DNA from 3 places in the Hydrogenophaga sp. PML113 genome. Region 3 is predicted to be linked to each of the others. Evidence: predicted binding sites of a transcription regulator. Region 3 holds the regulator's gene; each other region holds the start of a gene.
The links. The regulator FNR, encoded in region 3, switches genes on or off when oxygen is low (the NO sensors DNR and NnrR bind a similar motif). The targets are predictions, from matches to a motif close to TTGATNNNNATCAA.

Region 1: a site for FNR is predicted at 7,606-7,619, ahead of clpB (ATP-dependent chaperone ClpB). Genes of this name have one in related genera too.
Region 2: a site for FNR is predicted at 4,027-4,040, ahead of BHU06_RS12840 (hemerythrin domain-containing protein). Genes of this name have one in related genera too.

The regions. Positions count from the first base shown of each region.
Region 1 covers NZ_MIYM01000002.1:70,853-81,054, reverse strand. Annotated here, with positions in the region: gene BHU06_RS03975 (Mth938-like domain-containing protein) at 1-8, opposite strand, end outside; gene BHU06_RS03970 (pyridoxal phosphate-dependent aminotransferase) at 125-1,351, shown strand; gene BHU06_RS03965 (homoserine dehydrogenase) at 1,374-2,696, shown strand; gene BHU06_RS03960 (threonine synthase) at 2,696-4,219, shown strand; gene mobB (molybdopterin-guanine dinucleotide biosynthesis protein B) at 4,281-4,814, shown strand; gene glp (gephyrin-like molybdotransferase Glp) at 4,811-6,094, shown strand; gene BHU06_RS03945 (MoaD/ThiS family protein) at 6,091-6,345, shown strand; gene BHU06_RS03940 (molybdenum cofactor biosynthesis protein MoaE) at 6,348-6,821, shown strand; gene BHU06_RS03935 (GNAT family N-acetyltransferase) at 6,833-7,585, shown strand; gene clpB (ATP-dependent chaperone ClpB) at 7,711-10,202, shown strand, end outside.
Region 2 covers NZ_MIYM01000006.1:31,656-41,857, reverse strand. Annotated here, with positions in the region: gene infA (translation initiation factor IF-1) at 1-249, opposite strand, end outside; gene minE (cell division topological specificity factor MinE) at 429-689, opposite strand; gene minD (septum site-determining protein MinD) at 693-1,508, opposite strand; gene minC (septum site-determining protein MinC) at 1,540-2,301, opposite strand; gene BHU06_RS12855 (Spy/CpxP family protein refolding chaperone) at 2,608-3,216, opposite strand; gene cueR (Cu(I)-responsive transcriptional regulator) at 3,262-3,744, opposite strand; gene BHU06_RS12845 (heavy-metal-associated domain-containing protein) at 3,744-3,941, opposite strand; gene BHU06_RS12840 (hemerythrin domain-containing protein) at 4,099-4,680, shown strand; gene BHU06_RS12835 (transaminase) at 4,684-6,048, opposite strand; gene BHU06_RS12830 (AsmA family protein) at 6,178-7,482, shown strand; gene speB (agmatinase) at 7,725-8,648, shown strand; gene BHU06_RS12820 (FAD-binding oxidoreductase) at 8,757-10,067, shown strand; gene BHU06_RS12815 (PLP-dependent aminotransferase family protein) at 10,126-10,202, opposite strand, start outside.
Region 3 covers NZ_MIYM01000007.1:86,354-96,555, forward strand. Annotated here, with positions in the region: gene ccoN (cytochrome-c oxidase, cbb3-type subunit I) at 1-346, shown strand, start outside; gene ccoO (cytochrome-c oxidase, cbb3-type subunit II) at 357-983, shown strand; gene BHU06_RS14690 (cbb3-type cytochrome c oxidase subunit 3) at 996-1,133, shown strand; gene ccoP (cytochrome-c oxidase, cbb3-type subunit III) at 1,159-2,070, shown strand; gene ccoG (cytochrome c oxidase accessory protein CcoG) at 2,111-3,535, shown strand; gene BHU06_RS14705 (hypothetical protein) at 3,555-3,845, shown strand; gene BHU06_RS14710 (hypothetical protein) at 3,847-4,095, shown strand; gene fnr (fumarate/nitrate reduction transcriptional regulator Fnr) at 4,073-4,792, opposite strand; gene hemN (oxygen-independent coproporphyrinogen III oxidase) at 4,908-6,305, shown strand; gene BHU06_RS14725 (sulfite exporter TauE/SafE family protein) at 6,314-6,985, shown strand; gene BHU06_RS14730 (DMT family transporter) at 7,002-7,904, opposite strand; gene aceA (isocitrate lyase) at 8,224-9,555, shown strand; gene BHU06_RS14740 (alpha/beta fold hydrolase) at 9,742-10,202, opposite strand, start outside.

The DNA of each region.
Region 1 (10,202 bases), on a different contig from region 3:
AGTTTCATGGGGCGTTCGCGCCCTGGGCGAGCTGGAGAACTGTGGTCAAATCGCAAGTTTGCTCGTGACCGGCGCGGCATCCATCTTAGCCTTCCCGTGCCAGGCTTCCGCCCTCGGAGGGACTTTGAAGACCATCCAGAAATCCGCCAAGCTCGCCAACGTCTGCTACGACATCCGCGGTCCCATCATGGACGCGGCGCGGCAGATGGAGGAAGAGGGCCACAAGATCATCAAGCTCAACATCGGCAATCTGGCGGTGTTCGGTTTTGATGCGCCCGAGGAGATCCAGCAGGACATGATCCGCAACCTGCCGAATTCGGCGGGTTACTCCGACAGCAAGGGCATCTTCGCGGCGCGCAAGGCGGTGATGCACGAGACCCAGCTGCAGGGCATCCAGGGAGTCACCCTGGAGGACATCTACCTCGGCAACGGCGCCAGCGAGCTGATCGTGATGGCGACCAACGCGTTGCTCGATGACGGCGACGAGCTGCTGCTGCCGGCCCCCGACTACCCCCTGTGGACGGCGGCGGCCAGTCTGTCGGGTGGCACGCCCGTGCACTACATGTGCGACGAGTCCAAGGGCTGGATGCCCGACATCGAGGACATCCGCCGCAAGATCACGCCGGCCACCAAGGGCATCGTGGTCATCAACCCGAACAACCCCACCGGTGCGCTGTACCCCAAGGAGCTGCTGCAGCAGATCGTGGGCCTGGCGCGCCAGCACGGCCTGGTGATCTTCGCCGACGAGGTCTACGACAAGGTGCTGTACGACGACGTCAAGCACGTGCCGATCGGCAGCCTGTCGAACGACGTGCTCACGCTCACCTTCAACTCGCTGTCCAAGAGCTACCGCTCCTGCGGCTACCGCGCGGGCTGGCTGGTGGTGTCGGGCGACAAGAAACCCGCCAAGGACTACATCGAGGGCCTGAACATGCTCTCGAACATGCGCCTGTGCGCCAACGTGCCAGGCCAGTGGGCGATCCAGACCGCCCTCGGCGGCTACCAGAGCATCAACGACCTGGTGCAGGAGGGCGGGCGCCTGCGCCGCCAGCGCGACCTGGCCTACGAACTCATCACGGCGATCCCGGGGGTGAGCTGCGTCAAGCCGCAGGCGGCGCTCTACATGTTTCCGAAGCTCGATCCGGCGATGTACCCCGTGCAGGACGACCAGCAGCTGTTCCTGGAACTGCTGCAGGAAACCCGCGTGATGCTGGTGCAGGGATCGGGCTTCAACTACCCCGACAACCAGCACTTCCGCATCGTCTTCCTGCCGCACGAGGACGACCTGCGCGAGGCCATCGGCCGCGTCGCGCGCTTCCTTGAACACTGGCGAAAACGCCACGGCAACTGAGTTTTTCCTTTTTCACCGACCGATGAAACCGATTCAAGTGGGCCTGCTGGGCATTGGCACCGTGGGCAGCGGCACCTTCAACGTGCTGCAACGCAACCAGGAAGAGATCCGCCGCCGCGCCGGCCGCGGCATCCAGATCACCATGGTGGCTGACCTCGACGTGGCGCGCGCCAGGGCCGTGGTGGGGGAGGGCGTCACCGTCGTGGGCGATGCGCGCGAGGTGATCGCCAATCCCGACATCGACATCGTGATCGAACTCATCGGCGGCTATGGCATCGCCAAGGCCCTGGTGATGGAGGCCATCTCGGCGGGCAAGCACGTGGTCACGGCCAACAAGGCCCTGCTCGCGGTGCACGGCACCGAGATCTTCGCGGCGGCCTCGGCGCGCGGCGTGATCGTGGCCTTCGAGGCCGCCGTGGCCGGTGGCATCCCCATCATCAAGGCGCTGCGCGAGGGCCTCTCGGCCAACCACATCGAGTGGATCGCCGGCATCATCAACGGCACCACCAACTTCATCCTCTCGGAGATGCGCGACAAGGGGCTCGACTTCGAGGTCGTGCTCAAGGAGGCGCAGCGCCTGGGCTATGCCGAAGCCGACCCGACCTTCGACATCGAGGGCGTGGACGCGGCGCACAAGGCGACCATCATGAGCGCCATCGCCTTCGGCATCCCGGTGCAGTTCCCCAAGGCCTATGTCGAGGGCATCACCCAGCTGTCGGCCACCGACATCCGCTACGCCGAGCAGCTGGGCTACCGCATCAAGCTGCTGGGCATCACCAAGCGCGCGCCGCGCGGCATCGAGCTGCGCGTGCACCCTTGTCTGGTGCCGGCCAAGCGCCTGCTGGCCAACGTCGAGGGGGCGATGAACGCGGTGGTGGTGCACGGCGACGCCGTGGGCACCACGCTGTACTACGGCAAGGGCGCGGGCAGCGAACCCACGGCCAGCGCCGTGATCGCCGATCTGGTGGACGTGACGCGCCTGCACACGGCCGACCCGCACCACCGCGTGCCGCACCTGGCCTTCCAGCCCGACGCCCTGAGCGACCTGCCGGTGCTGCCCATGAGCGAGGTGGTCACCAGCTACTACCTGCGCCTGCGCGTGGCCGACGAGGCCGGCGTGCTCGCCAAGGTCACGGGCGTGCTCGCGCTCAACGGCATCAGCATCGACGCCGTGCTGCAGCGCGAGGCCGACGAGGTGGGCGGCGAGGGCGCCACCAGCACCGACCTCATCATCCTCACGCACGACACGCGCGAAGGCACCATGGACAAGGTGCTGGCCGAGCTGCAGGCCCTGCCCACGGTGCTGTCGCCCATCGTGCGCATCCGCAAGGAAGAGCTCCGCTGATGCGTTACCTGTCCACGCGCGGCCACGCCGAACGCAAGCGCTTCTGCGAGATCCTGCTGGAAGGGCTGGCGCCCGACGGCGGCCTGTACCTGCCCGAGCGCTACCCGCAGGTGGACGCCGCCGCGCTGAAGCGCCTGCGCGCGGTCTTCAACGAAGGCAAGCCCGGCGGCTACGCGGCGCTGGCCTTTGAGATCCTCTCGCTCTACATCGACGACATTCCCGCGGCCGACCTGCGTGCCCTCTGCGAGCGCACCTACACCGAGGCGGTGTTCGGCAACCCGGCCATCGTGCCGCTCAAGCAGCTCGAGGACGGCTTCTACCTCGAGGCCCTGTCCAACGGCCCCACGCTGGCCTTCAAAGACATGGCCATGCAACTGTTGGGGCAGCTGTTCGAGTACGAGCTGGGTCGCCGCGGCGAGTCGCTCAACATCCTGGGCGCCACCAGCGGCGACACCGGCAGCGCGGCCGAGCACGCCATGAAGGGCAAGCGCGGCGTGCGCGTCTTCATGCTCAGCCCGCACGGCCGCATGAGCCCCTTCCAGCAGGCGCAGATGTTCAGCCTGACGGACCCGAACATCCACAACATCGCCATCGAGGGCGTGTTCGACGACTGCCAGGACATCGTCAAGGCCGTCAGCAACGACCTCGACTTCAAGCGCCGCCACAAGATCGGCACGGTCAACTCCATCAACTGGGCGCGGCTGCTGGCCCAGGTGGTCTATTACTTCGCCGGCTACTTCCAGGCCACCAGCGGAGCCCCCACGCTCCCCGCTGCGCGTGGTTCGCAGCCCCCCGAGGGGGCTGATTCGCCTGGGGGCGGTCCGGCGGCGAACCACAACGCCGAGCGCGTGAGCTTCACCGTGCCCAGCGGCAACTTCGGCAACGTCTGCGCGGGCCACGTGGCGCGGCAGATGGGCCTGCCCATCCACCGGCTGGTGGTGGCGACGAACGAGAACGACGTGCTCGACGAGTTCTTCCGCACCGGCGTCTACCGCGTGCGCGGCAGCGCCGACACGCACGAGACCTCCAGCCCCTCGATGGACATTTCCAAGGCGAGCAACTTCGAGCGCTTCGTCTTCGACCTCGTGGGCCGCGACCCGGCGCGCTGCAAGGCGCTGTTCGCCGACGCGCTGTCGCGCGAGGGCCGCTTCGACCTGAGCGGTGATGCCGTTTTCGCCGATGCCGCCGCGCACTACGGCTTCCAAAGCGGGCGCAGCACCCACGCCGACCGCCTGGCCACCATCCGCGAGGTCGACCGGCGCCACGCCGTGGTGATCGACACCCACACCGCCGATGGCGTCAAGGTGGCGCGCGAGCACCTCGAGCCCGGCGTGCCCATGGTGGTGCTGGAAACCGCGCTGCCGATCAAGTTCGCCGAGACCATCGTGGAGGCCCTGGGCCACGAGCCCGAGCGCCCGGCCGCCTACGTGGGCATCGAGTCGCTGCCCAAGCGCGTGACCGTGATGCCGGCCGACGTCGACCGGGTCAAGGCCTACATCGCCGAGCGCACCGCGGCCGCATGAGCGCCGCCGGGCCGTTCCCCAGGCGACCAGCCCCGCCGTGCGCGGCGCGGAGGGCGATCCGGTGAACGTCGTCGGCTTCGCGGGCTTCTCGGGTTCTGGCAAGACCACGCTGGTCGAACAGCTCATTCCCGCCCTGCGCCTGCGTGGCCACCGCGTCTCGGTCATCAAGCACGCGCACCACAGCTTCGACATCGACCACCCCGGCAAGGACACCTGGCGCCACCGCGAGGCCGGCGCCGTGGAGATCGTGGCCGCGTCGCCCCGGCGGGTGGTCTTCATGCGCGAGTTGGAGACCGAGGCCACGCACGACGTGCACGCGCTCATCGCGCGGCTCAGCGCCGAGGTGGACTGGGTGCTGGTCGAGGGCTTCAAGGGCAGCAGCCTGCCCAAGATCGAGGTCTGGCGCCAGGCCAGCGGCCAGCCCGTGATCTACCCGGCGCAGCCCCGGGTGCTGGCCGTGGCCACCGACAGCCCCGCGGCCCTGCCCGAACCACCCGCACGCCCGGTGCTGGATTTGAACGCGCCCGATGACGTGGCCGCGTGGCTGGTCGACAATGCCAGCCGGTTCCACTACAGACCTCCCGACGCCCCATGAACGCTCCGGCCCGCGCGCCCCTGATGGCCCTGGATGACGCCCTGGCCGCCTTGCTCGGCCGCGCCACGCCCCTCGCCGACACCGACACGGTGCCCACCATCGACGCCGTGGGCCGCGTGCTGGCGCAGGACCTGGTGAGTGCCCTGCAGGTGCCGCCGCAAGACAACTCCTCCATGGATGGCTACGCCGTGCGCTGCGCCGACGTGACCGACAAAGGCGTGGTGCTGCCCATCAGCCAGCGCATCCCGGCCGGCCACGCGGGCGGGCCGCTGCAGCCCGGCACCTGCGCGCGCATCTTCACCGGCGCCCCCATGCCCGAAGGCGCCGACGCGGTGGTCATGCAGGAAGACACGCGCGAGGTCGGCGGCGACCTGCACGCGGTGCACATCGACAGCATTCCCGAACCCGGCCAGTGGGTGCGCCGCTCGGGCGAGGACGTGGCGCGCGGCGCCACCGTGCTGGCGCGCGGCCAGCGCCTGGACGAAGGCGCCCTGGGACTGGCGGCCAGCCTGGGCCTGCCCCATCTGCGGGTGGTGCGCCGCCCGCGCGTGGCCCTGTTCTCCACCGGCGACGAGCTCGTGATGCCCGGCGAGGTGCCGCCCGAGGCCATGAAACCCGGCGCCATCTACAACTCCAACCGCTTCTTCCTGCGCGCACTGCTGCAGCGCTTCGGCTGCGAGGTGAGCGACCTCGGCATCGTGCCGGACCAGCGCGAGTCCACGCTGGCCGCGCTCAAGACGGCGGCCGACCACCACGACCTGATCCTCACCAGCGGCGGCGTGTCCGTGGGTGAGGAAGACCACATCAAGCCCTCGGTGCAGCAACTGGGCGGGCTCGACCTCTGGCAGATCGCCATGAAGCCCGGCAAGCCCTTCGCCTACGGCCATGTGCGGCGCGACGCGGGGGCGGGGCAGGGCGTGGGCAGCCATTGCCACTTCATCGGTCTGCCGGGCAACCCGGTGTCCAGCTACGTCACCTTCCTGCTGCTCGTGCGCCCCTTCCTGCTGCAGCTGCAGGGTATCGCCGATCCGCGCGCCCTGCGCCTGCCCGCGGCACTGCCGCTGCGCGCCGACTTCAGCCTGCCGCGCGCCGACAGGCGCCGCGAGTTCCTGCGCGCGCGCCGCAACGCCAGCGGCGGCGTCGAGCTGTTCCCGAACCAGAGCTCGGGCGTGCTCACCTCCGTGGTCTGGGCCGACGGCCTGGTCGACAACCCCTCGGGCACCACCATCGCGCCGGGCGACACCGTGCGCTTCATCGCCCTGTCGGACCTGCTTGCATGAACACCATCCAGCTGCGCTACTTCGCCTCCATCCGCGAGGCCATCGGCACCGGCGCCGAGCGCCTGAGCACCGCCGCGCCCACGCTGGCGGCGCTGCGCGACGAACTCATCGCGCGCGGCGGCGCGCACGCTCAGGCGCTGGCGCGCGGCAAGGCCGTGCGCGTCTCGCTCAACCAGGCCATGGCCGACGAAAGCGCCGCGCTCGCCGACGGCGCCGAGGTGGCCTTCTTCCCGCCCGTGACCGGCGGTTGAGCATGGCCGCGCGCGTTTCCATCCAGACCGCCGACTTCGACCTGAGCACCGAGGTCGCGCTGCTGCGCTTGCAGGACAAGGGCGTGGGCGCGGTCTGCAGCTTCATCGGCACCGTGCGCGACCGCAACGACGGCCTGGCCGTCAGCGCGATGGAGCTGGAGCACTACCCTGGCATGACCGAAAAGGCCATCGAGGCCATGATCGACGAGGCCTTGCGGCGCTTCGACATCCTCGGTGCGCGGGTCATCCACCGCGTGGGGCCGCTGCAGCCACTGGACCAGATCGTGCTCGTGGTCGTCAGCGCCGCCCACCGGGGCCAGAGCTTCCAGGCCTGTGAGTTCCTGATGGACTACCTCAAGACCCAGGCGCCGTTCTGGAAGAAGGAGCAAACGCCCGAGGGCGCGCGCTGGGTCGACGCGCGCGTGAGCGACGACGCCGCACTGGCCCGCTGGGGCCTGCCGGCGAACAACGCCTGAGGACCCAGGGCATGGACAGCGGCACCGTCGAGGCGATCGAACGCAACACGGTGCAGGCCGTGGCGCCCGAGCGGCTCGACGATGGCCTGACGGGCTGGCTGCTGCCCATGGACCGCGGCACCGTGGGGCGCGCGCAGTGCGCGGTGCCGCTGTCGCACGCGGCCCCCGATCCCGCCCTCATCGACGCCATCGCGGAGCGCTACCGCGCGCGTGGCTTTCCCGTGGCCTGGCGCCTGCCCGAATGGCCCGAGTGGGCGGCCTTCACCCAGGCTCTGGGCGAACGCGGCTTCCGGCGGACCCAGCCCACGCAGACCCACATCGCCGAGGTGGCCGAGCTGCTGCGCCGCCTGCCCGACCCGCCGCACGGCGTCGAGCTGCGCCTGGCCGATGCCCCGGACGCCGCCTGGCTCGCCATGTTCCTCGGCGAGGGCCTGGACCCGGTGGACGGCGCCAGCCGCTCGCGCGCGCTCTCGCGCGCCCAAGGCACGCGCTTCGTCAGCCTGAGCGAGGCGGGGCAGACCCTGGCCTGCGGCGCCGCCAGCGTCGGCCATGGCTGGCTGGGCGTGCACGGCATGCGCACGGCGGCGCGCCAGCGCGGGCGCGGGCTGGCGGGCATGGTGCTGCGCGCCATGGCCGGTGAGGCGCTGCGCCGCGGCATTCCACGCGTGTTCCTGCAGGTGGACGCCGGCAACGCGCCGGCGCTGGCGCTGTACCAGCGCGCGGGTTTCCAGCTGGCCTGGCCCTACGCCTACTGGCGCCGCTGAGGCTGGCGAGGCGGGCCGGCTTGACCTGGATCAAGCGCGGGCGTTGGCAGGGGGCCGGGCCGGCTTGAAAATGGCCCCATCGCCGCCATGTGCCTGGCAATCCACATTTTCGGAGCGCCCCTCCCATGCGTCTCGACAAACTCACCACCAAATTCCAGGAAGCCCTGGCCGACGCCCAGTCGCTCGCGCTGGGCAATGACCACGCCTACATCGAACCCGTGCACCTGCTGCTGGCCATGCTGCGCCAGACCGACGGGCCGGTGTCCATCCTGCAGCGCGCCGGCGTGAACGTGCCCGGCCTCGTGCAGGCGGCCGAGGCGGCCGTCAAGCGGCTGCCCCAGGTGCAGGGCCAGGAACAGGTGCAGGTCGGCCCCGAGCTGGCCAAGCTGCTCCAGGCCACCGAAAAGGACGGCATCAAGCGCGGCGACGCCTTCATCGCCAGCGAACTCTTCCTGCTCGCCGTGGCCGACGCCAAGGGCGAACTGGGCCGCATCGCCAACGAGAACGGCCTGTCGCGCAAGAGCCTGGAGGCGGCCATCGCCGCCGTGCGTGGCGGCCAACAGGTCAACAGCCCCGAGGCCGAGGGCCAGCGCGAGGCGCTCAAGAAATACACCATGGACCTGACCGAGCGCGCCCGCGCGGGCAAGCTCGACCCGGTGATCGGCCGCGACGACGAGATCCGCCGCGCCATCCAGGTGCTGCAGCGGCGCAGCAAGAACAACCCCGTGCTGATCGGCGAGCCCGGCGTGGGCAAGACCGCCATCGTCGAGGGCCTGGCCCAGCGCATCGTGGCCGGCGAGGTGCCCGACAGCCTGAAGGGCAAGCGCGTGCTCAGCCTGGACATGGCCGCTCTTCTGGCCGGCGCCAAGTACCGCGGCGAGTTCGAGGAGCGCCTCAAGAGCGTGCTGAACGAACTGGCCAAGGACGAAGGCCAGACCATCGTCTTCATCGACGAGCTGCACACCATGGTCGGTGCCGGCAAGGCCGAAGGCGCCATGGACGCGGGCAATATGCTCAAGCCCGCGCTGGCGCGCGGCGAATTGCACTGCGTGGGCGCCACCACGCTGGACGAGTACCGCAAGTACATCGAGAAGGACGCCGCGCTGGAGCGCCGCTTCCAGAAGATCCTGGTGGACGAGCCGTCGGTGGAGGCCACCATTGCCATCCTGCGCGGCCTGCAGGAAAAGTACGAGGTGCACCACGGCGTGGAGATCACCGATCCGGCCATCGTGGCCGCGGCCGAGCTGAGCCACCGCTACATCACCGACCGCTTCCTGCCCGACAAGGCCATCGACCTGATCGACGAGGCCGCGGCCAAGATCAAGATCGAGATCGACTCCAAGCCCGAGGCCATGGACCGGCTGGACCGCCGGCTCATCCAGCTGCAGATCGAGCGCGAGGCCATCAGGAAGGAAACCGACGAGGCCTCGCAGAAGCGCCTGGGCCTGATCGACGAGGAGATCGACCGGCTCAAGCGCGAGCTGGCCGACCTGGAGGAGATCTGGAAGGCCGAGAAGGCCCAGGCCCAGGGCTCGGCCCAGGTGAAGGAAGAGATCGACAAGCTGCGCCACCAGATCGAGGAGTTCACCCGCAAGGGCGACTTCAACAAGGTCGCCGAGCTGCAATACGGCAAGCTGCCTGAACTGGAAAAGCGCCTGAAGGACGCCCAGGCGGCCGAGACCGGCAAGAAGGCCGGCGGCCGCCCGCAGTTGCTGCGCACCCAGGTCGGCGCCGAAGAGATCGCCGAGGTGGTGGCGCGCGCCACCGGCATTCCGGTGAGCAAGCTCATGCAGGGCGAGCGCGACAAGCTGCTGCAGATGGAAGACCGCCTGCACCAGCGCGTGGTCGGCCAGGACGAGGCCATCAGCGCGGTGGCCAACGCCATCCGCCGCTCGCGCTCGGGCCTGTCCGACCCGAACCGGCCCACCGGCTCCTTCCTGTTCCTCGGCCCCACCGGCGTGGGCAAGACCGAGCTGTGCAAGGCGCTGGCGGGCTTCCTGTTCGACAGCGAAGACCACCTCGTGCGCATCGACATGAGCGAGTTCATGGAGAAGCACTCGGTCGCGCGCCTGATCGGTGCGCCGCCCGGCTACGTGGGCTACGAGGAGGGCGGCTACCTCACCGAAGCGGTGCGCCGCAAGCCCTACTCGGTGCTGCTGCTCGACGAGGTGGAGAAAGCCCACCCCGACGTCTTCAACGTGCTGCTGCAGGTGCTCGACGACGGTCGCCTCACCGACGGCCAGGGCCGCACCGTGGACTTCAAGAACACCGTGATCGTGATGACCAGCAACATCGGCTCGCACATGATCCAGTCCATGGTCGGCCAGCCCTACGACGAGGTGAAGGAAGCCGTGTGGGGCGAGCTCAAGGGCTACTTCCGCCCCGAGTTCCTCAACCGCATCGACGAGACCGTGGTGTTCCACGCGCTTGACGCCAAGAACATCGAGGCGATCGCCGCCATCCAGCTGCAGGCGCTGCAGGCGCGGCTGCAGAAGATGGACCTCAAGCTCGAGGTCTCGCCGGCGGCGCTGGGCGAGCTGGCCAAGGTCGGCTTCGACCCGGTGTTTGGCGCGCGCCCGCTCAAGCGCGCGATCCAGCAGCGCATTGAGAACCCGCT
Region 2 (10,202 bases), on a different contig from region 3:
GCGGCGGCGCGGCGTCGCCGGGCCTCGGCCTTCCAGGTGGCGGAAGTTGATGCGGCCTTTGGTCAGGTCGTAGGGCGACAGCTCCAGCGACACACGGTCACCCGCGAGGATGCGGATGTGGTTCTTCTTCATCTTGCCGGCGGAATAGGCAATGAGCTGGTGCCCGTTGTCCAGGGTGACGCGAAAACGCGTGTCGGGCAACACCTCGTTGACGATACCCATCATGTCGATCAGTTCTTCCTTGGCCATGCGGTTCCTTTCCAGAGACGGCCACGCGCCAACAAGCCATCGCGCGACCGCCGGGCGGCCACGGGGCAGGGGAGCGTGAAAAAGGCCATCAGGGCGATGGCCAGCGGCAGGCCCGGGGCGGGAGTCCGGGCGGGCGCGCTGAGGAGCGCGCGAAACCTGGGGATTCTACCGGCCTGGGCTCAACGGTGCTCGGGCAGCTCGATCTTGACCTCGAGCACGTCGAGGTTGTCCTGGCGCTCGAGCTGGACCTTGATGTCGTCGGGATTGATGCGGATGTACTTGCCGATCACCGCCACCAGCTCGCGCTGCAGCGCGGGCAGGTAGTCGGGCTCGGCGGCGCTGCGACCGGAACGCTCGTGCGCCAGGATGATCTGCAAGCGCTCCTTGGCGACCGAAGCGGTCTTTTTCTTCTCACCCAGCAGGAAAGACAGCAGGGACATGCCTTATTTCCCTCCGAACAGGCGCTTGAAGAAGCCGGATTTTTCGGCTTCGATGAAGCGCAGCGGCTTGTCCTTGCCGAGGAAGCGGTCGATCACGTCGCCGTAGGCCTCGGCCACGTCGCTGCCCTTGAGGTGAATCGCCGGCGTGCCCTGGTTGGACGCGGTCAGCACCGATTCGCTCTCGGGGATCACGCCGATCAGCGGGATGCGCAGGATATCCTGGATGTCCTGCAGCGAGAGCATCTGGCCGTCGGCCACGCGGCTGGGGTTGTAGCGCGTGATGAGCAGGTGCTCCTTGATGGCTTCCTTGCCCTCGATGGCGCGGCGCGTCTTGCTGGAGAGCATGCCCAGGATGCGGTCGGAATCGCGCACGCTGGACACCTCGGGGTTGGTCACCACCAGGGCCTCGTCGGCGTAGTGCATGGCCATGAGCGCTCCGGATTCGATGCCGGCCGGCGAGTCGCAGACGATGTAATCGAAGCCCATGCCCGAGAGCTCGTCGAGCACGCGCTTGACGCCGTCTTGGTTGAGGGCGTCCTTGTCGCGCGTCTGGCTGGCGGCCAGGATGTACAGGTTGTCGACCTGCTTGTCCTTGATGAGCGCCTGGTTGAGGTTGGCCTCGCCCTGGATGACATTGATCAGGTCGTAGACCACGCGGCGCTCGCAGCCCATGATGAGGTCGAGGTTGCGCAGGCCGACGTCGAAGTCGATGACCGCGGTCTTGTGACCGCGCAGGGCCAGGCCGGTGGCAAAACTCGCGCTGGTGGTGGTCTTGCCCACCCCGCCCTTGCCGGACGTGACGACGACGATTCGGGTCATGGAATGGCTCCGTGGATTCGGTGGTTCGGTTTCAGGTGGACAGGGCGTCGATGACGAGGCGGTCGCCGTCGGCGGTGCTGTGCAAGCGCACCTGGGCGGGCCGGCCCAGCAGGGCCTGCGGCAGCGGCACCTCGCTGGTGCGGTAGACGCCCGCGATGGAAATCAGCTCGGGCGCCATGGCCAGGGAAAAGATGCGCGCCTGCGCGTGGCCGCGCGCGCCGGCCATGGCCTTGCCACGCAGCGGGGCATAGACGTGGATGTGGCCATCGGCGATGACCTCCGCGCCTGGGTTCACCATGGCCATGACCACCAGGTCGCCACCGCGCGCGTAGACCTGCTGGCCGGAGCGCAGGGGCTTGTCGATGACCAGGGCGCCCGGCGCGGGCACCGGCGGTGGCGGCGCAACGGCCACCGGGGCCGCACTGGCGGACGGCGCCGGCGCGTGGCCCTGGCGGGTGAGCAGCGGCGCGTCGGCCAGCGGCAGGCCGGCGGCCTGGGCGGCGGCGCGCTGGGCCTCGCTGGCCGCGTTCACGGCCACCGGGCGCAGGCGGTGCGCGCGCAGCAACTCGCTCACCTGCATCAGGTCGGGCAGGGCTTGCTCGCCGCTCAGGCCTTGCAGGTCGATGAGCAGCGGGTCGTGGTCGAAAAACTCGGGCTGGTCGCCGTAGCGCTGGCCGAACTCGCGGCGCAGCAACTCCATGTCGCCCGACTTGAGCAGCAGCGCCAGCAGCGGCAGGTGAACGCTCTTGAGATCGAAGCTGGCGGGCGCTTGGCCGCCGAGGGACACGGGCATTGCGAAAGGCGGGCGGGCGAAAGCCGCGCAGTGTAGCAGCGGGTGCCGAGGCCTTTCGTGAGCAACTGTCACCAGACTTTGGAACAAAGCTGTGGGTAATTCTGGAACAAGCCATGACTTGTCCACAGGAACGGCGGGCATTCGCGGTTTGTCCCCATTCGGGGTTCACGTTTGGCCGGGTGCTTCACACAGACTTGTCAGGATCGAAAAATCCTTGTCGCCAAAGGACAAGGGGCGCTTGTCCACAGAAGACAGCGCCCCTTATCTACTACCACTAATTTAAGTAATGGATTCAGTAGGAAGAAGTCAGAGGCGGGGTTGGCGCGGTTCGCCATGGCTTTTGAAGCCCTGGCCGCCGTGCCCGATGCGGTCGAAACGCTCCATGGGGCCGCGATGGCCCGCATGGCGCATGCCGCCCAGGCCCATGCCGCGCTGCGCGTCGAAGGCCTTTTGCTGCGGGGGCGTGAGCTGGGCGTAGAAGCGGCGGATCGCATCGTGGCGTTGCGCCACCTGGCGGTCGCGCTCGGCCTTCATCGCGTCCAGGCGGTCCAGGCGCTGGGGCGTGCTGAGCTTGGCCCAGTCCTCGCGGTTGGGGCGTTCACCCGCAGGCCGGGGGGGGGGCTTCATCTTCGCGACGAAATCGTTCCAGGCCGATTCCTGTTCGGGGCGCAGCTGCAGGCTGTCCTTCAGGCGGGATTGGTGCTCGGCCATGCGCTGCTGCAGGCGCTCCATGCGCTGGGCGTGGCGCTGCGGGTCGTGGCGGGGGGCTTGCGCCTGGGGTTGGGCGGCGCTGGTGGCGGGGGCCGGCTGGGCCGGCGCGCCGACGCCTTGGGCGACGGCGGTGAAGGACAGGGCCGTGATGGCGGTGGCAGCGGCAGTGACGGCAAAGGCGCGGCGGCTGAACGAGGGTTTCATGGGCACTCCTTGGTACGGTGGGACCACCGGCTGGTGGCGTGGGTCTCACTGTGGGCGGGATCTGTGCAGCAAAGTGGCAGGCTCTGTGTGGTTCTTGTAAAGATCCTTGTCGGCGCCGCCGCCGAGGTCGTCCAGGATGGGGCAGTCGGGCCGGTCGTTGCCAGGGCAGCGGACCACCAGGTCTTCCAGGGTGCGGCGCATCGCTTCCAGGGCGGCGATGCGCTCGGCCAGGTCGCCGATGTGCTTTTGCGCGATGCGCTTGACGGTGTCGCTGCTGCGCCGCCGGTTGTGCCAGAGGTTCACCAGGTCGCGGATCTCGTCGAGCGTGAAGCCCATGTCGCGCGCGCGGCGGATGAAACGCAGCGTGTGCACGTCGGATTCGGCGTACTGGCGGTAGTTGCTGTCGGTGCGCCGCACCTCGCCGAGCAGGCCCAGGCCTTCGTAGTGGCGCAGCATCTTGGGCGAGATGCCGCTGAGCTGCGCGGCCTGCCCGATGTTGACCGGCCAGGCGGTGGTGCGGGTGTCCATCAGGCCGCCACCGCGTAGCCTTCTTCGCGGATGGCCGCAGCGATCTTCTCGCGCGACTGGCTGCTGTGCACCTCGACGCGGTTCTGTGGCCGGTCGATGCGCACCTCGGCTTGGGGGTCGATCTGCTTGATGGCGTTGGTGACGCTGCGTTCGCAGTGGCCGCAGGTCATGCCTTGCACGGTAAAGGTCTGGTTCATGGAGAGGCTCCTGAGTTGGGGTAGAAGCATTCTCAAGCTTGACACGGTGTCAAGGTCAAGCGCGCGGTTTTGGGGCGCGGAGGCCTTGACCTGCATCAAGGCGCGTGCGGGCGCCGCGTGGGAAGCTGCGCGGGTTCCACCCTCGAGGAGATCCGCCATGAAATCCGACGCCCTGCGCACCGTCCGGGACGAACACGCCAGCCTGTCGGCGATGCTGCGCTCGATGCTGGTGATGATCGATCGAGGCCCCGAGACCGATGGCCCCGAGCGCTTCTTCGATGTGCTGCGGGCCATGCTGTTCTACATCGGCGAGTTTCCCGAGAAGCTGCACCACCCGAAGGAGTCGGACCTGCTGTTTCCACGCGTGGCGCGCGCCGCGCCGCACACGTTGGAGACCATCCAGCGCCTGGAAAAGGAGCACATGGGCGGCGAGGACCGCGTGCGCGAGTTGGTGCACCTGCTGATGGCCTGGGAGTACCTGGGCGAGCCCCGGCGCCAGGCTTTCGTGGACGAAGCCCAGGCCTACGTGCGCTTCTACCTGGCCCACATGAAGCTGGAGGAGCAGGTGGTGCTGCCGGCGGCGGAGCAACTGCTGGACGAAGCCGACCGCCGCGCGCTGGACGCCGCCTTCTCCAGCCATGTGGACCCGCTGAGCCCCGAGGGCCAGTGCGACCCGGCCTTTGACCGCCTGTTCACGCGCATCGTGCGGCTCGCGCCCTCACCCGTGGGCGTGGGCTGAGGTTCAGGTGGCGAGCGCCGTGAGCAGCTCGTCGAACACCGACAGCAGGCGTTCCACGTCGGCGGGCGTGGTGGCCGGGCTGGCAAGCATCATGCAGTGGAAGGGCGTGAGCAGCACGCCGCGGTTGAGCATGAACAGGTGGGTGAAGGATTCGAGCGCGCCCTGGGCGTGTTCACGCACGTCCTGGGCCTGGCGCGGGGTGCGCGGCATGAACTGCAGCTCGAGGCGGGCGCCGAGGCGCGTCACGGTCCAGGGCCGGTGGGCGGCGTGCAGGCGCTTGAGCAGGCCGTCCTGCAGCAGCGCGGCGATGGCCAGCATGTGCGCGTAGTTGGCCTCGGTGTGCAGGTGGGTGAGCGCCGCCTCCAGCGCGGCCAGGGTCAGCGGATTGCCCGACAGCGTGGTGCCGATGCCGCTGTGGCCTTCGGGTGCGCTGTCCTTGGCGCGCGCCATGCGCTGCGCGAGTTCGGCCGTCACGCCATAGACCGCGCAGGGCAGGCCGCCGGCCACGGCCTTGCCCACCACCAGGGCGTCGGGGTTCAGTTCGTGGGCGCGTGCGTAGCCGCCAAGCGCGGTGGAGAGGGTGTGCGTCTCGTCGACCACGAACAGCGTGCCGCGGCGGCGGCAGAGCTCGCGCGCGACGGGCCAGAAGCCCCGGTTGGGGGGCACCAGGCCGAAGTTGGTGAGCGCGGGTTCGGCCAGCAGGCAGGCCACGTCGCCGCGCGACAGCGCCGCCTCCAGCGCGGCCAGGTCGTTGAAGGGCACCACGCGGGTGAAGGCGTGGTGGTTGTGCACCTGGCCCAGCACCGAAGGGCGGCGCACGGTGGTGCCCGAGGCCGGGTCGAGATCGACCAGGGTGTCGTCCACCGCGCCGTGGTAGCAGCCATCGAACACCAGCACCTGGGGCCGGCCGGTGGCGGCGCGCGCCCAGCGCAGCATGAACCGGTTGGCGTCGCTGGCCGACAGCGCCAGCTGCCACACGGGCAGTCCGAACACGCGCTGCAAGGCCTCGCCCACGGCGAGTGCGTGCGTGGACGGCAGCATGCAGGTGAGGCCGCGCTCGGCCTGCTGCGCGATGGCCTGTGCCAGCGGTTCGGGGCTGTGGCCGAAGAGGGCGCCGCTGTCGCCGAGGCAGAAGTCGCTGTAGCGCAGGCCGTCGGCGCAGAACAGCGCGGCGCCTTGCGCGCGCTCGACCGCCAGCGTGGCGGGGCCGGGCCAGTCGCGCATCCAGTGCAACGGCACGCCGAACAGGTAGTGGGCGCGCGCCGCTTCGGCCTGGGCCATGGAGCGCGGGTGGGTGGCGATGAAGCGCTCGGATTCGGACCGGTGGAGCGCTGCGAGGCGCTCGGAAGGAATGGCGGAGGCGTTCATGCGGTCACTCTACGGCGCGGGGCGCGGTCCGCACAGGTCCAGTGACCGGCGGGCCCGGGGGACCGGCGCGACAGTGCCCGGCAAGGCTGGCGCCCCGGTGAAGCGCCACAGACTGGGCACAATTTCGGCATGCGCCGACCCCTTCGAATCGCCCTCTGGTGCCTTCTGCCCCTGCTGCTGCTCGCCGCCCTGTTGCTGGCCCTGCAGCGCTGGGTGGCGGGCGAGGCCTTTCGCGAGCGGCTGGCGGCCGAGGCGAGCGATGTGTTGGGCGCGCCGGTGCGCGCGCAGGCCATCGGCCTGGCGCTGTGGCCCGTGCCCGGCGTGGCGGTGAACGGGCTGAGCATCCAGGCGCGCACGCCTTTGTCGCTGCAGCGCGTGGAGCTGCGCCCCCGCTGGTGGGACCTGCTGGCTGGTCGGCTGCGCGTGCAGACGCTGGTGGTCCGGCAGGCGGTGCTGCCCGAGGCCACGGTCGCGCTGCTGGGCGCGCGGGCGCGGGCCGCACCGGCGTCCGCGCCGGCCGATGGCGAGGCCATCGATTTTTCGCTGCTGCCGCGCGAGCTGGTGCTCGACGAGGTGAGCTGGCTCGCGGCCGACGGCGCGCGCACGACGGTGAACGCCGAACTGCGCTTCGCCGACGACGGCTGGCCCGCCCAGGCCGAGCTGGCCATTGTGGGCGGCGCGCTGCGCGGCACCACGGCCACGCTGCGCCGCGAGGGCGAGGCCACGGCCTGGGCGCTGGATGCGCGCGTGGGCAGGGGCCGCGTGCGGGGTCCCCTCACGGTCACCTTGCCCGGCGCCGGCGCGAAGGAGCGGCGCGTGGTGCTGGATGGCCGGCTGCGAACCGAAGGTGTGGAGGTGTCGGCCCTGACCGCGCCGCGCCAGACGCTCACGGGCCGCCTGCAGGCCGACACCACGCTGGGCGCGCGCTTTCCCGAGCGCGTGAGCGCCGAGGCGCTGGTGAACGCCTTGCGCAGCGACACGCGCTTCACCGTCAGCGGCGCCACGCTGCATGGGCTGGACCTGTTGAAGGCGGCGAGCACCGTGGGCCTGTCCAGCGGCGGGCTGACCGAACTCGATACCCTGGCCGGTCAGGTGAGCACGCGCGGCAAGGCCATTCAGCTGTCGAACCTGGTGGCGAACTCGGGCCTGCTCGCGGCCACGGGCGAGGTGGCGATCTCGCCGGGCCGGGCGCTGTCGGGCCGCGTGCGCGTGGACGTGACCCGCGGGGCCACGGCCGGCGTGGTGGGCGTGCCGCTGGCGGTGGGCGGCACGCTGGACGACCCTCAAGTGACGCTCACGCGCGCCGCGCTGCTGGGCGCGGCCATCGGCACGGCGGTGATGCCGGGCGTGGGCACGGGGGCGGGCGCCAACATCGGCGATCGGCTGGGCGAAGGGCTCAAGGGTTTGTTCGGCGGCCGCGAGAAGGGGCGCTGAACCCGGGGTTCGGGCGGCATCGGGCCCGTCCTGGGCGACTTCCACGCCCCGCGGTTCCTCGGGCTCGCCCAGCAAACGCAGGGCCTGACGCGCGGACGCCGCCGCCCGTGTGGGATTTCGCCTGACGGGAACGCCGCGGGTGGACGCCGGGTTCGCGGTCCAAGTGGTCCCCTGTGGCGCCGGGGCGTGGCGCTATCGTCGCCCACCGCTTTGCGCTCCCTTCACCGACACCGTTTCCCACCATGGCCCTTGGTCAGTTCGCCTACGCCAACAACAGCAACCGTTTCCTGGCCTGCGCGCCGCTGGCTGAGCAGCCGTACGCGGTCTGCGGCATTCCCTTCGACGGCGTGGTGACCAACCGCCCTGGCGCGCGCTTCGGGCCGCAGGCCATCCGCGCCGCCAGCCTCATGCTGTGCGACGGCATCCACCCGGTGTTCGACGTCTCGCCGCTGGAGCACCTGGGCGACGCGCTGGACATGCGCCTGCCCAATGCCTCGCCCCTGGCCGAGGTGCGCGCGCACATCGAGCGCCAGGCCACGGCGCTGATGGACAAGCACCACTGCGTCTTTCTGGGCGGCGACCACTCGGTCACGCTCTCGCTGCTGCGCGCGGCCAAGGCGCGCCACGGCGGCGAGCCCCTGGCCCTGGTGCATTTCGACGCCCACTGCGACACCTGGAGCGACCACTTCGGCGAGCCCTCGGGCCACGGCACCTGGACCTACGAAGCCATCCAGGAAGGCCTGGTGAGCGCCGCGCACACGGTGCAGATCGGCACCCGCTCCAGCGGCGAGCGCGCCGCGCGTGACTACGTGGCCGACCAGGGCGGTCAGATCTTCACGGCGCGCGACCTGCGCGGGCTCGACGGCGCGGCCCTGGGGCCGGTGATCGGCGCCATCCGCGAGCGCCTGGCCGGGCGGCCGGCCTACCTCACGCTCGACATCGACGTGCTGGACCCGGCCTTCGCGCCCGGCACCGGCACGCCAGAGCCCGGCGGGCTCACGAGTTCTCAGGTGCTGAGCTTCCTGGAAGGCTTGGCCGATCTGAACTGGATCGGCATGGACTGCGTGGAGGTGGCGCCCGCCTACGACCACGCCGAGCTCACCAGCAACGCGGCCGCCTGCTTTGTGTGGACCTACCTGGCCGGCCGCGTGGCACAGCAGCGATGAGCGCGACCTGTCGCCATCGCGGGGCCCCGCGGAGCGGGCTTTGGCAGGCCGCAGGCACCGTCCCTTCTGCGGGGGGAACGCGCGCCGCGCAGCAGGGGGGCGGCTGATATGTGGGGCGCTTCGCTCATCGGCTCGGACACGCAACTCAACCAGCGCAGCTACTACGAAGCCAGCGTGCAGCGCGGGCCGGCGCGCGCGCCGCTGCAGGAACACCTCAAGGTGGACGCGGTGGTGGTGGGCGCGGGCTTCTCGGGCCTATCGGCGGCGCTGGAGATGGCGCGGCGCGGCCTGTCGGTGGCGGTGCTGGAGGCTGATCGCATCGGCAGCGGCGCCAGCGGGCGCAATGGCGGCCAGGCCATCGTGGGTTACGCGAGCGGGCAGGGCCCGTTCGAGCAGCAGCTGGGCCGCGAGGACGCCGAGCGCGCCTGGGCGATGTCGGTGGAGGCCGTGGACCTGATCGACCAGCGCATCGCCGAGCACGGCATCGCGTGCGACCGCCGCTTCGGCTATGTCTACGTGGCCGAGACCGCGCGCAAGGCGCGCGAGCTGCGCGCCGAGATGGACGGCCTGGCCGCGCGCGGCATCGCGGTGGACTGGGCCGAGGGCGCCGACGCGCGCCGCCTGATCGGCACCGACCACTACGCGGCGGCGGCGCGCGAACAGCGCAGCGGCCACCTGCACCCGCTGAAGTACGCCCTGGGCCTGGCGCGCGCCGCCGAGGCCGCGGGCGTGCGGATCTTTGAGCGCTCGGCCGTCACCGCGCTGCAGCGCGGCGACACCCTGGTGGCGCGCACGGCGCGCGGCCAGGTCTCGGCGCGCTTCGGCGTGCTGGCGGGCAACTGCATGCTGCCCGAGCACGGGCCCGAGGTGGCGCCCGAGATCGCGGCGCGCATCATGCCCGTGGGCACCTACATCCTGGGCACGGCGCCGGTGGACGCGGAACTGGCCGAGCGCCTGATTCCCGGTGACGCGGCGGTCTGCGACAACAACTTCGTGCTGGACTACTTCCGCTTCAGCGCCGACCGCCGCATGCTCTTCGGCGGCCGCGTGAGCTACACCACCATGACGCCGCGCCACCTGGAAAACACCATGCGCGCGCGCATGGCGACCGTGTTCCCCGAGCTGGGCTCCGTGCCGGTGGAACACCTGTGGGGCGGCTTCGTCGACATCAGCATGAACCGCGCGCCCGACTTCGGCCGCCTGGGCCACAACCTGTACTACCTGCAGGGCTTCAGCGGCCACGGCGTGGCGCTCACGGGCCTGGCGGGCCAGCTCGTGGCCGAGGCCGTGCTGGGCCAGGCCGGCCGCTTCGACCTCTACGCGCGCCTGAAGCACCACCGCTTCCCCGGCGGCGCGCTGCTGCGCACGCCCAGCCTGGCGCTGGGCATGTGGTGGCACCGCTTGCGCGACGTGGTGTGAGCGGGCGTTCCTGCCGACCGGGTATTCGATGTCGGATGTGTCAGGCGCGTGGCGTCGTTCAGCCCGCCACCGCCTGCTTCACCGCCGCCGCCACCACCGGCCCGCAGCGCCGGATCTCCTCCAGCGGCGCGTAGC
Region 3 (10,202 bases):
CTACCTGATCCCGCGCCTGTACGGCCAGAAGAAGATGTACTCGGTGCCCGCGATCGAGCTGCACTTCTGGATCGCCACCATCGGCATCGTGCTCTACATCGCCGCCATGTGGATCGCCGGCGTGATGCAGGGCCTGATGTGGCGCGCCGTCAACCCCGATGGCAGCCTGACCTACACCTTCGTCGAATCGGTCAAGGCGACCTTCCCCTTCTACGTCATCCGCCTGGCCGGGGGCTTGCTGTACCTGGCCGGCATGTGCGTGATGCTCTGGAACACGGTGATGACGGCGCGCAACGGCCGCATCGAGCCGGTGCGCATTCCGGCCGCCCAACCCGCCCACGCCTGAGGTGAATCGCATGTCGCAACAAGACAAACCCACCGGCTTCACGCACGAGCGCATCGAGACCAGCAACTTCCTGATGATCGTGCTGATCGTCCTGGTGGTCTCGGTCGGCGGCCTGGTCGAGATCGTGCCGCTGTTCTTCCAGAAATCCACCACGCAACCGGTGGAAGGGCTCAAGCCCTACACCGCCTTGCAGCTCGCGGGCCGCGACGTGTACGTGAAAGAAGGCTGCTACAACTGCCACTCGCAGATGATCCGCCCCTTCCAGGCCGAGACCCTGCGCTACGGCCACTACTCGGTGGCCGGCGAGTTCGTCTACGACCGCCCCTTCCAGTGGGGCAGCAAGCGCACCGGCCCCGACCTGGCGCGCGTGGGCGGCCGCTACAGCGACGAATGGCACCGCATCCACCTGAACAACCCGCGCGACGTGGTGCCCGAGTCCAACATGCCGGCCTACAGCTGGCTGGAGAAGAAAACCGTCGACGCCGCTGGCCTGCCGGCGCGCATGAAGGCGCTGCGCACCCTGGGCGCACCCTACAGCGACGAGGAGATCACCGCCTCCAGCGAGGCGGCGAAGGGCAAGACCGAGATGGACGCGCTCATCGCCTACCTGCAGGTGCTGGGCACCGCCTTGAAGTAAGGAGAGGCTGCCATGGACATCAACACCCTGCGTTCCATCGTTACCGTCATCAGCCTGCTGGTCTTCCTGGGCATCGTGGCCTGGGCCTGGTCGCGCCGCAACCGCGAGCGCTTCGACGAGGCGGCCCGCCTGCCGTTCCAGGACGAATGAGCCACCCCCACACACGGGAACCATCATGAGCGATTTCACCAGCGACTTCTGGTCCATCTACGTCGGCGCCATCACGGTGGTCAGCATCCTGGCCTGCGGCGTGCTGCTGTGGGTGGCCGGCACCACCAAGGTCAAGCCGGGCCAGGACAACACGACCGGCCACGTGTGGGACGGCGACCTGCGCGAACTCAACAACCCGCTGCCGCGCTGGTGGGTCTGGCTGTTCGTCATCACCATCGTTTTCGCCCTGGCCTATGGCCTGCTGTACCCCATGTACGGCCGCTACGCGGGCGTGCTGGGCTGGACGTCCAGCGGCCAGCACACCGTCGAGGTGCAGCGCCACCAGGAAGCCATCGCGCCGCTGTACGCGCAGTTCCACGACCAGCCGCCCGAGCGCCTGGCCGGCGATGCGCAGGCCATGGCGATCGGCGAGCGCCTGTTCATGAACCAGTGTGCCCAGTGCCACGGCTCGGACGCGCGCGGCTCCAAGGGCTTCCCCAACCTCACCGACGGCGACTGGCTGCACGGTGGCGAGCCCGCGGCCATCGAGACCACCATCACCCAGGGCCGCCACGGCGTGATGCCGCCCATGGCCGCGGCCGTGGGCAGCGCCGACGATGTGCGCAACGTCGCCCACTACGTGCTCAGCCTGTCCAACAGCCCGCACGACCGCGTGCGCGCCTCGCAGGGCCGAACCAAGTTCGCCGCCTGCGCGGCCTGCCACGGCATGGACGGCAAGGGCAACACCGCGCTGGGCGCGCCCAACCTCACCGACGGTGTGTGGCTGCACGGCTGGGGCGAGGAGGCCATCGTGCGCGCCATCACCAACGGCATCGACAACCGCATGCCGGCGCAGAACCAGCTGCTCAACGCCGACCAGATCCGCGTGCTGACGGCCTACGTGTGGGGCCTGTCGAACCGGCCCGCCAAACCCTGAGGACCCGGCGGCGGCCCGCGCGTCGGGCCCGCCAGACGACATGAAGACCATTCCGATCCAGCCCGCGCCGCCCGGCGACGACGAGGAAATCGTCGTTTCGCTCTATGCCGCGCAGGAGAAGATTCAGTCGCGCTCGGTCACTGGCGTGTTCGCGCGCTGGCGCTGGTTTTTCGTGTGGGCCACGCAGCTGGTGTTCTACGGCCTGGCTTGGCTGCCCTGGAACGGCCGCCAGGCCGTGCTGTTCGACCTGGAGGCGCGGCGCTTCTACCTGTTCGACCTGATCCTGTATCCGCAGGACTTCATCTACCTCACCGGGCTGCTGGTCATTTCGGCGCTGGCGCTGTTCCTGTTCACGGCGGTGGCCGGGCGCCTGTGGTGCGGCTTCACCTGCCCGCAGACGGTGTACACGGAAATTTTCATGTGGATCGAGCGCCGGGTCGAGGGCGATCGCTCCGCGCGGCTGCGCCTGGACGCCGCGCCCATGAGCGCGGCCAAGTTCGGCAAACGCGCGCTCAAGCACGGGCTGTGGGGCGCGCTGTCGCTGTGGACGGGCTTCACCTTCGTCGGCTACTTCACGCCGATCCGTGAGCTCGCGGGCCTGGTGGCCAGCCTGTCGCTCGGGCCCTGGCAGACCTTCTGGATCCTGTTCTACGGCCTGGCCACCTACGGCAACGCGGGCTTCCTGCGCGAGCAGGTGTGCAAGTACATGTGCCCCTACGCGCGCTTCCAGAGCGCCATGTTCGACCGGGACACGATGATCGTCACTTACGACGAGGGGCGCGGCGAGCCGCGTGGCGCGCGCAGCCGCAAGGCCGACCCCAAGGCCCTTGGTCTGGGCAGTTGCGTGGATTGCACCCTGTGCGTGCAGGTCTGCCCCACCGGCATCGACATCCGAAAAGGCCTGCAGTACGAGTGCATCAGCTGCGCCGCCTGCGTGGACGTGTGCGATGAGGTGATGGACAAGGTGGGCTACCCGCGTGGCCTGATCCGCTTTGCCACGCAGAACGGTGTCGCCAAGGGCTGGAACCGCGCGCAGATGCTGCGCCGCGCCCTGCGCCCGCGCGTGCTGGTCTACAGCGGCGTGTTGCTGGCGGTGTCGCTGGCGGTGCTGGGCAGCCTCTGGCTGCGCACGCCGCTCAAGGTGGACGTGATCCGCGACCGCGGCGCGCTGGCGCGCGAGGTGGAGCAAGGCCGCGTCGAGAACGTCTACCGGCTGCAGATCATGAATGCCACCGAGGTGGCGCAGACCTACGAACTGCGCGTGGAGGGCCTGCCGGGCATCGCCCTGGCGTCTGGCGATCGTGTGGAGGTGGCGCCCGCCGAGGTGCGCGCCGTCGCCGCGCGGGTCCAGGTGCCGCCCGGGGTGGCCGCGAGCGGCTCGCACCCCATCCAGTTCGAAGTGCGCGCCGCCCAGGACGAGCGCGTGCGGGTGCGTGAGAAGAGCACCTTCCTCGTTCCCCGATGACGCTTTCGCAGGAGACCCCATGAACCCCGATCCGATGAGCACCGACGCGCCCGAGCCCTGGTGGCGCGTGGGCCCCATGTGGCTGGTGGTGGGCGGGCCGCTGGTGGTGGTGGTGGCGGCCATCGGCACCGCCGTCATCGCCATCGAGGGCGCCGACCCGGTGCTCGACAAGGCCGCCTACCAGGCCACACTGGAGCAGGCACGCCGCCTGCAGGGCCCGCAGCGCGACGAGGCGCTGATCGGCCTGCAGCCCGCGCACCAGGCGCGCAACCACGCGGCCTCGCCCGTGGTCCGCGAGGGTGGCCACTGACATGGGCCGCCGCTGGATGTGGGTGGGCTGGCCGTCATTCCTGATGGCCGGCGTGTTGGAGATGCTGGTGTTCGCGGTGGTGGACCCGGGCGAGTTGCACTGGCAGGGCGTCGCGCTCGACTGGTCGCGCCCCGCCGTCTACACGGTGGCCTTCTTCGTGTTCTGGGCGGTGACGGCCGTCGCCTGCAGCCTGAGCCTGTGGCTGGCCTTGCCGCCGCAGGAAGCGCTCAGGAGCAGGTCTGCGGATTGACGATGCGCCGCAGCGCCTCGGTGTCCTTGATGTGCACGTAGCGCTGCTTGACGTCGATGATGCCGTCGTCGACGAACTTGGAGAAGGTGCGGCTCACCGTCTCCAACTTCATGCCCAGGTAGCTGCCGATCTCCTCGCGCGTCATGCGCAGGTTGAACTCGGACGGCGAGAAGCCACGCGCCTGCAGGCGCTGCACCAGGTTGAGCAGGAAGGCCGCCAGCCGCTCCTCGGCGCGCATGCTGCCCAGCAGCAGCATCACGCTGTGGTCGCGCACGATCTCGCGGCTCATGATGCGGTGCACGTGGTGTTGCAGCGGGGTGAACTGGCGCGACAGCTCTTCGACCTGGTTGAAGGGCATCACGCAGACCTCGGCGTCTTCCAGCGCCACCGCGTCGCAGGCATGGTGGTCGCTCACGATGCCGTCCAGGCCGATGATCTCGCCCGCCATCTGGAAACCCGTGACCTGGTCGCGCCCGTCGGCGGTGGTCACGCAGGTCTTGAAGAAGCCCGAGCGCACGGCGTAGAGCGAGGTGAAGCGATCGCCGACGGAGAACAGGGCTTCGCCGCGCTTGACGCGCTTGCGGGAGGAAATCAGTGTGTCGAGCTGGCCCATTTCCTCTGCGCTCAGGCCCATGGGCAGGCAGAGTTCGCGAAGGTTGCAGCTTGAGCACGCCACTTTGATGCGTTGCGCGTCCATGTGCGTCGTTCCTGAGTGCATGACAGGGAGCGAGCATACCCCTTTGGGTTCGGGATCACAGAGCCGCTTGACCAGGATCAAGGCGTCTGGGCCCGCCAGCCGGCACAGTGGGGCCATGCCAGAAGGACCCGCCGTGAGCCATGTGATCCCCGATGAACTGCTGCGTCGCTTCGACGTTCCGGGGCCGCGCTATACCTCCTATCCCACGGCCGACCGCTTCGTGGAGGCCTTCACCGAGCAGGACTACCGTCTGGCGCTGGGACAGCGGCGGGCCGGGTCGATGGCGCTGCCCCTGTCGCTGTATGTGCACATCCCGTTCTGCGAATCGGTGTGCTACTACTGCGCTTGCAACAAAGTTATTACAAAACACCATTCGCGCGGCGCCGAGTACCTGCGCCACCTCTCGCGCGAGCTGGACCTGCAGATCGAGCACCTGGGCGCGGGCCAGTCGGTGTCCCAGCTGCACCTGGGGGGCGGCACGCCCACCTTCCTGAGCGATGCCGAGCTGGAAGACCTGATGGCCATGCTGCGGCGCCACTTCGCGCTCGCGCCGGGCGGCGAGTACTCCATCGAGGTGGACCCGCGCACCGTGAGCGCCGAACGCCTGCGCGCGCTGCACCGCCTGGGCTTCAACCGCCTGAGCTTCGGTGTGCAGGACTTCGATCCCGCCGTACAGAAGGCCGTGCACCGCGTGCAGCCGGCCGAGCAGGTGTTCGCGCTGGTCGACGCGGCGCGGCAGATCGGCTTCGAGTCGGTCAACGTGGACCTGATCTACGGTCTGCCGCTGCAGACGCCCGAGTCCTTCCGGCGCACGCTGGCGCAGCTGCAGGCCCTGCGGCCGGACCGCGTGGCGCTGTACGCCTACGCGCACCTGCCGGCGCGCTTCAAGCCGCAGCGGCGCATCGTGGCGGCCGAGTTGCCGGGCGCGGCCGACAAGCTGGCCATGCTATCGGCCTCGCTGGACATCCTGCGCGCGGCGGGCTACGTTTACGTCGGCATGGACCACTTCGCCCTTCCCGACGACGCCCTGGCCGTGGCCAAGCGCCAGGGCCGGCTGCACCGCAACTTCCAGGGCTACAGCACCCAGCCCGATTGCGACCTCATCGCGCTCGGTGTGTCGGCCATCGGCCGGGTGGGCGCCACCTACAGCCAGAACGCCAAGACCCTGGACGAGTACGTGGACCTGCTCGACCAGGGCCGCCTGCCCATCGTGCGTGGCCTGGCGCTCACGCGCGACGACGTGCTGCGCCGTGCGGTGATCATGTCCCTGATGTGCCAGGGCGAACTGCAGTTCGAGGCCATCGACCTGGGGCACCTGATCGACAGTCGCCGTTACTTCGCCAACGAGCTGCGCGCGCTCGAGCCCTTCGTGGACGAGGGCTTGGTCACCATGGACGAGCAGGGCGTGCAGGTGACCGAAACCGGCTGGTACCTGGTGCGCGCGATCGCCATGGTGTTCGACCGCCACCTGCAGGCCGACCAGGACCGCGCGCGGTTTTCAAGGATTCTCTGAGCGCACCGATGTCCGGTTCACTGCTGATCACGGCGCTGCTCATGGGCCTGGTGGGTGGGCCGCACTGCATCGCCATGTGCGGCGCGGCCTGCGCGGGCATCGGCCGTGTGGCCGGCGAGCGCGGCACGCGCGCGCTGCTGGCGTTCCAGTTCAGCCGCGTCGCTGGCTACGCCAGCGTGGGAGCGCTGGCGGCGGGCTCGGTGCAGGGGCTGGCCTGGCTGGGCGCGCACACGCAGGTGATCCGGCCGCTGTGGACCATGTTCCACGTCGCGGCCCTGCTGCTGGGCGCCTGGCTGCTCTGGCGGGCGCGCCAGCCGGCGTGGGTTGACGGCATGGGCCAGGGCATCTGGCGCCGCGCGAAACCCGCCATCGCCCGCCTGGGCCCGCGCGCGCCCTGGGTGCTGGGCTTCGGCTGGGCGCTCATGCCCTGCGGTCTGCTCTATTCGGCGCTGCTGGTGGCCTCGCTCTCGGCCGACGCGGTGCAGGGCGCGGCGGTGATGGCGCTGTTCGCCATCGGCTCGTCCGTGTCGCTGTTCGCCGGGCCCTGGTTGCTGCTGCGCCTGCGCGAGGCGCGCTCGGGCGCCTGGGGCATCCGGCTCGCGGGGCTGGCGCTGCTGCTGGCCTCGGGCTGGGCCCTGTGGATGGGCATCACCCAACCGACGGGTCTGTGGTGCTTGTGAAGACCGCCGCCCGGCGTCAGGTCTTGGTACGGCTCGGGAGTGTGGCCAGCACCAGGCCCAGCAGAGCGATGCCAAAAGCCAGCAGCTGCAGGCCGCTGAGGCGTTCGCCCATGAAGACCACGCCAATGAGCGCCGCGCTGATGGGCAGCATCACGGTGAACACGCCGGCCTGCGAGGCGGGCACGGTCTTGAGCCCGGTCATCCACAGCCACACCGTCCACACACTGGCCGCCAGCGCGTAGAACACCAACAGGCCCCAGGTGGGCAGGGCCACGGCGCCGAAGTTGAAGCTCAGCGCGGCCCACACGCCCAGGGGCGTGACCAGCGCCAGCCCCCAGAGGTTGATGATGGCCGAGATGCGCTTGGGTCCCAGGCCCTCGGTGAGGCGCTTGCCGATGACCACGTAGGACGCCTCGCACACCACCGCTGCGAACACGAGCAGGTTGCCGAGCAGGGCCTGGGCGCCGCCCACGGCCGGGCCGGCGCCCTTGTCGAGCGAAAAGAGGCCGATGCCCAAGGCCGCGCAGGCGATGCCCGCCGCGCTGCGCGCGCCGATGCGCTCGCGCAGAAAGATGGCGCTGAGCACCGCCACCACGGCGGGAATGGACGACATCACCACGCCCGCGGCCACGGCGGTGGTCAGGCTCACGCCGTAGAGCATGCAGATGGAGAACAGGAAATTGCCCAGGAAGGACTCGAGGAAGAGCAGGGCGCGCGTGCGCGGGCTCAGGGGGGGCTCGTCGGCGGGCTTGCGCAGCCAGCGCCACATGGCCAGGGCGCCGATGCCGAAGCGCAGCCAGGCCAGCAGGAACACCGGAAACACCAGCACCAGGGGCTTGGACAGCGCCACATAGCTGCCCACGAGCGCCATGCTCAGGGCCAGGCAAGCGTAGGCCGTGGCACGGTGAAGGGAGGTCACGGGAAAAGTGTGGGCGGGGGCGGGGTGGTCCGCATCATGCCTCAGCCACTGGCGTGGGTTTCGGGATGAGGAATTTGCTTTTCACATCAAGAAAATGTGGAATGCTGCGTCGCGGAAAAATTTCTTGATATGGGAAATTGAATTTCGTATTGAAAAAATCAATGAAAATTTCATTGATTTATAAGAAGAAAATTTTTGTCTTGTATAAGACATAAGAGACGATTTAAGTCTTCTACAAGACTTAGAGTCATGTCCAACGGCAACGCCTTTGCCGCGAACGCCGCCCCGGTACCCATCAACCCCCCCAAGGAGTGTCCCCATGCCCCAGTCCCTCACCGAACAGCTCAGCCGCGCGCAACAGATCGAAGCCCTGGAGAAAGACTGGGCGACGAACCCGCGCTGGAAAGGCGTCAAGCGCGGCTACAGCGCCACCGACGTGGTGCGCCTGCGCGGCAGCATGCACATCGAGCACACCCTGGCCAAGCGCGGCGCGGAAAAGCTCTGGGAAAAAATCAACGGCGGCGCCAAGAAGGGCTACGTGAACGCCTTCGGCGCGATCTCCGCCGGCCAGGCCATGCAGCAGGCCAAGGCGGGGCTGGAGGCGGTCTACCTGTCGGGCTGGCAGGTGGCGGCCGACGGCAACACCAGCGAAACCATGTACCCGGACCAGTCGCTCTACGCCTACGACTCGGTGCCCACCATGGTCCGACGCATCAACAACACCTTCAAGCGCGCCGATGAGATCCAGTGGGGCCGCGGCATCGAGCCGGGCAGCAAGGAGTTCATCGACTACTTCCTGCCCATCGTGGCCGACGCGGAAGCCGGCTTCGGCGGCGTGCTCAACGCCTTCGAGCTGATGAAGAACATGATCGCGGCCGGCGCCGCCGGTGTGCACTTCGAGGACCAGCTGGCCGCCGTGAAGAAGTGCGGCCACATGGGCGGCAAGGTGCTGGTGCCCACGCAGGAAGCCATCGAAAAACTGATCGCTGCACGTTTCGCCGCCGACGTGATGGGCGTGTCCACCATCGTGCTGGCCCGCACCGACGCCGAGGCAGCCAACCTCATCACCAGCGACCACGACGCCAACGACAAGCCCTTCCTCACCGGCGAGCGCACCCAGGAAGGCTTCTACCGCGTCAAGAACGGCCTGGAGCAGGCCATCAGCCGCGGCGTGGCCTACGCGCCCTACGCCGACCTGGTGTGGTGCGAGACCGGCACGCCCGACCTGGGCTTCGCGCGCGAATTCGCGCAGGCCGTGCACGCCAAGAGCCCGGGCAAGCTGCTGAGCTACAACTGCTCGCCCTCGTTCAACTGGAAGAAGAACCTGGACGACAAGACCATCGCCCGTTTCCAGGACGAGCTCTCGGCGCTGGGCTACAAGTACCAGTTCATCACCCTGGCCGGCATCCACATCAACTGGTTCAACACCTTCCAGTTCGCCCACGCCTACGCCCGCGGCGAAGGCATGAAGCACTACACGGAGATGGTGCAGGAGCCCGAATTCAAGGCGCGCGAGCAGGGCTACACCTTCGTGTCGCACCAGCAGGAGGTGGGCGCGGGTTACTTCGACGACGTGACCACGGTGATCCAGGGCGGTTCGTCGAGCGTGAAGGCGCTGACGGGCTCGACGGAGGAAGAGCAGTTCCACTGAGCCGGATCCACGGATCGCGAGGACACTCGAGGAGACAGGGCCGCCCTTCGGGGCGGCCTTTTTGCTGGGGGGCGGACAGTCGGCCGCCCGGCGGTCCGATCCGCCAGCCGCTCCGCTGTCTGCCAGGGGGGCTTCTTTTCGGCAGGGGGCGCTGACGGCGCGACCTTCGGGGCCACGTTGGGTGGGTCAGGGGTTCGGTCGGTGCCGTGTTTCCACGCGTTCGATGAAGGCGCGCATGAGGGCCGCGCATTCGGCCGCGTGTGTTTCCAGCAGGAAATGCGGGCCATCAAGGATGTGCGCTTCCATGCGCGGCAGGTCCTTCATCCACGAGAGGGTCTCTTCGAGCGCGAAGAAGGCGTCGTGCCGGCCCCACAGCATCAGCGCTGGCGGTTGCCAGCGGGCGAGCCAGTCGGCGATGTCCGCGAAGCGCGCGACGTGGTGGCGGTAGTCCAGCACCAGCTGGCGCTGCGTCGCCAGCCGGCCGGGCAGGTTCATGGTGCGCCAGTCCCTTTCCCACTGTTGCGGGTCGATGCGCGCGGCCAGGTCGTCCGGTATGCCGGCCACATATTGGTCGCGTGTTCCCTTGAAGCTCAGGTGCGCGGTCGCCTCGGCTTCCCGCTCGGGTGAGGGGGCCTTCCAGTAGGCCC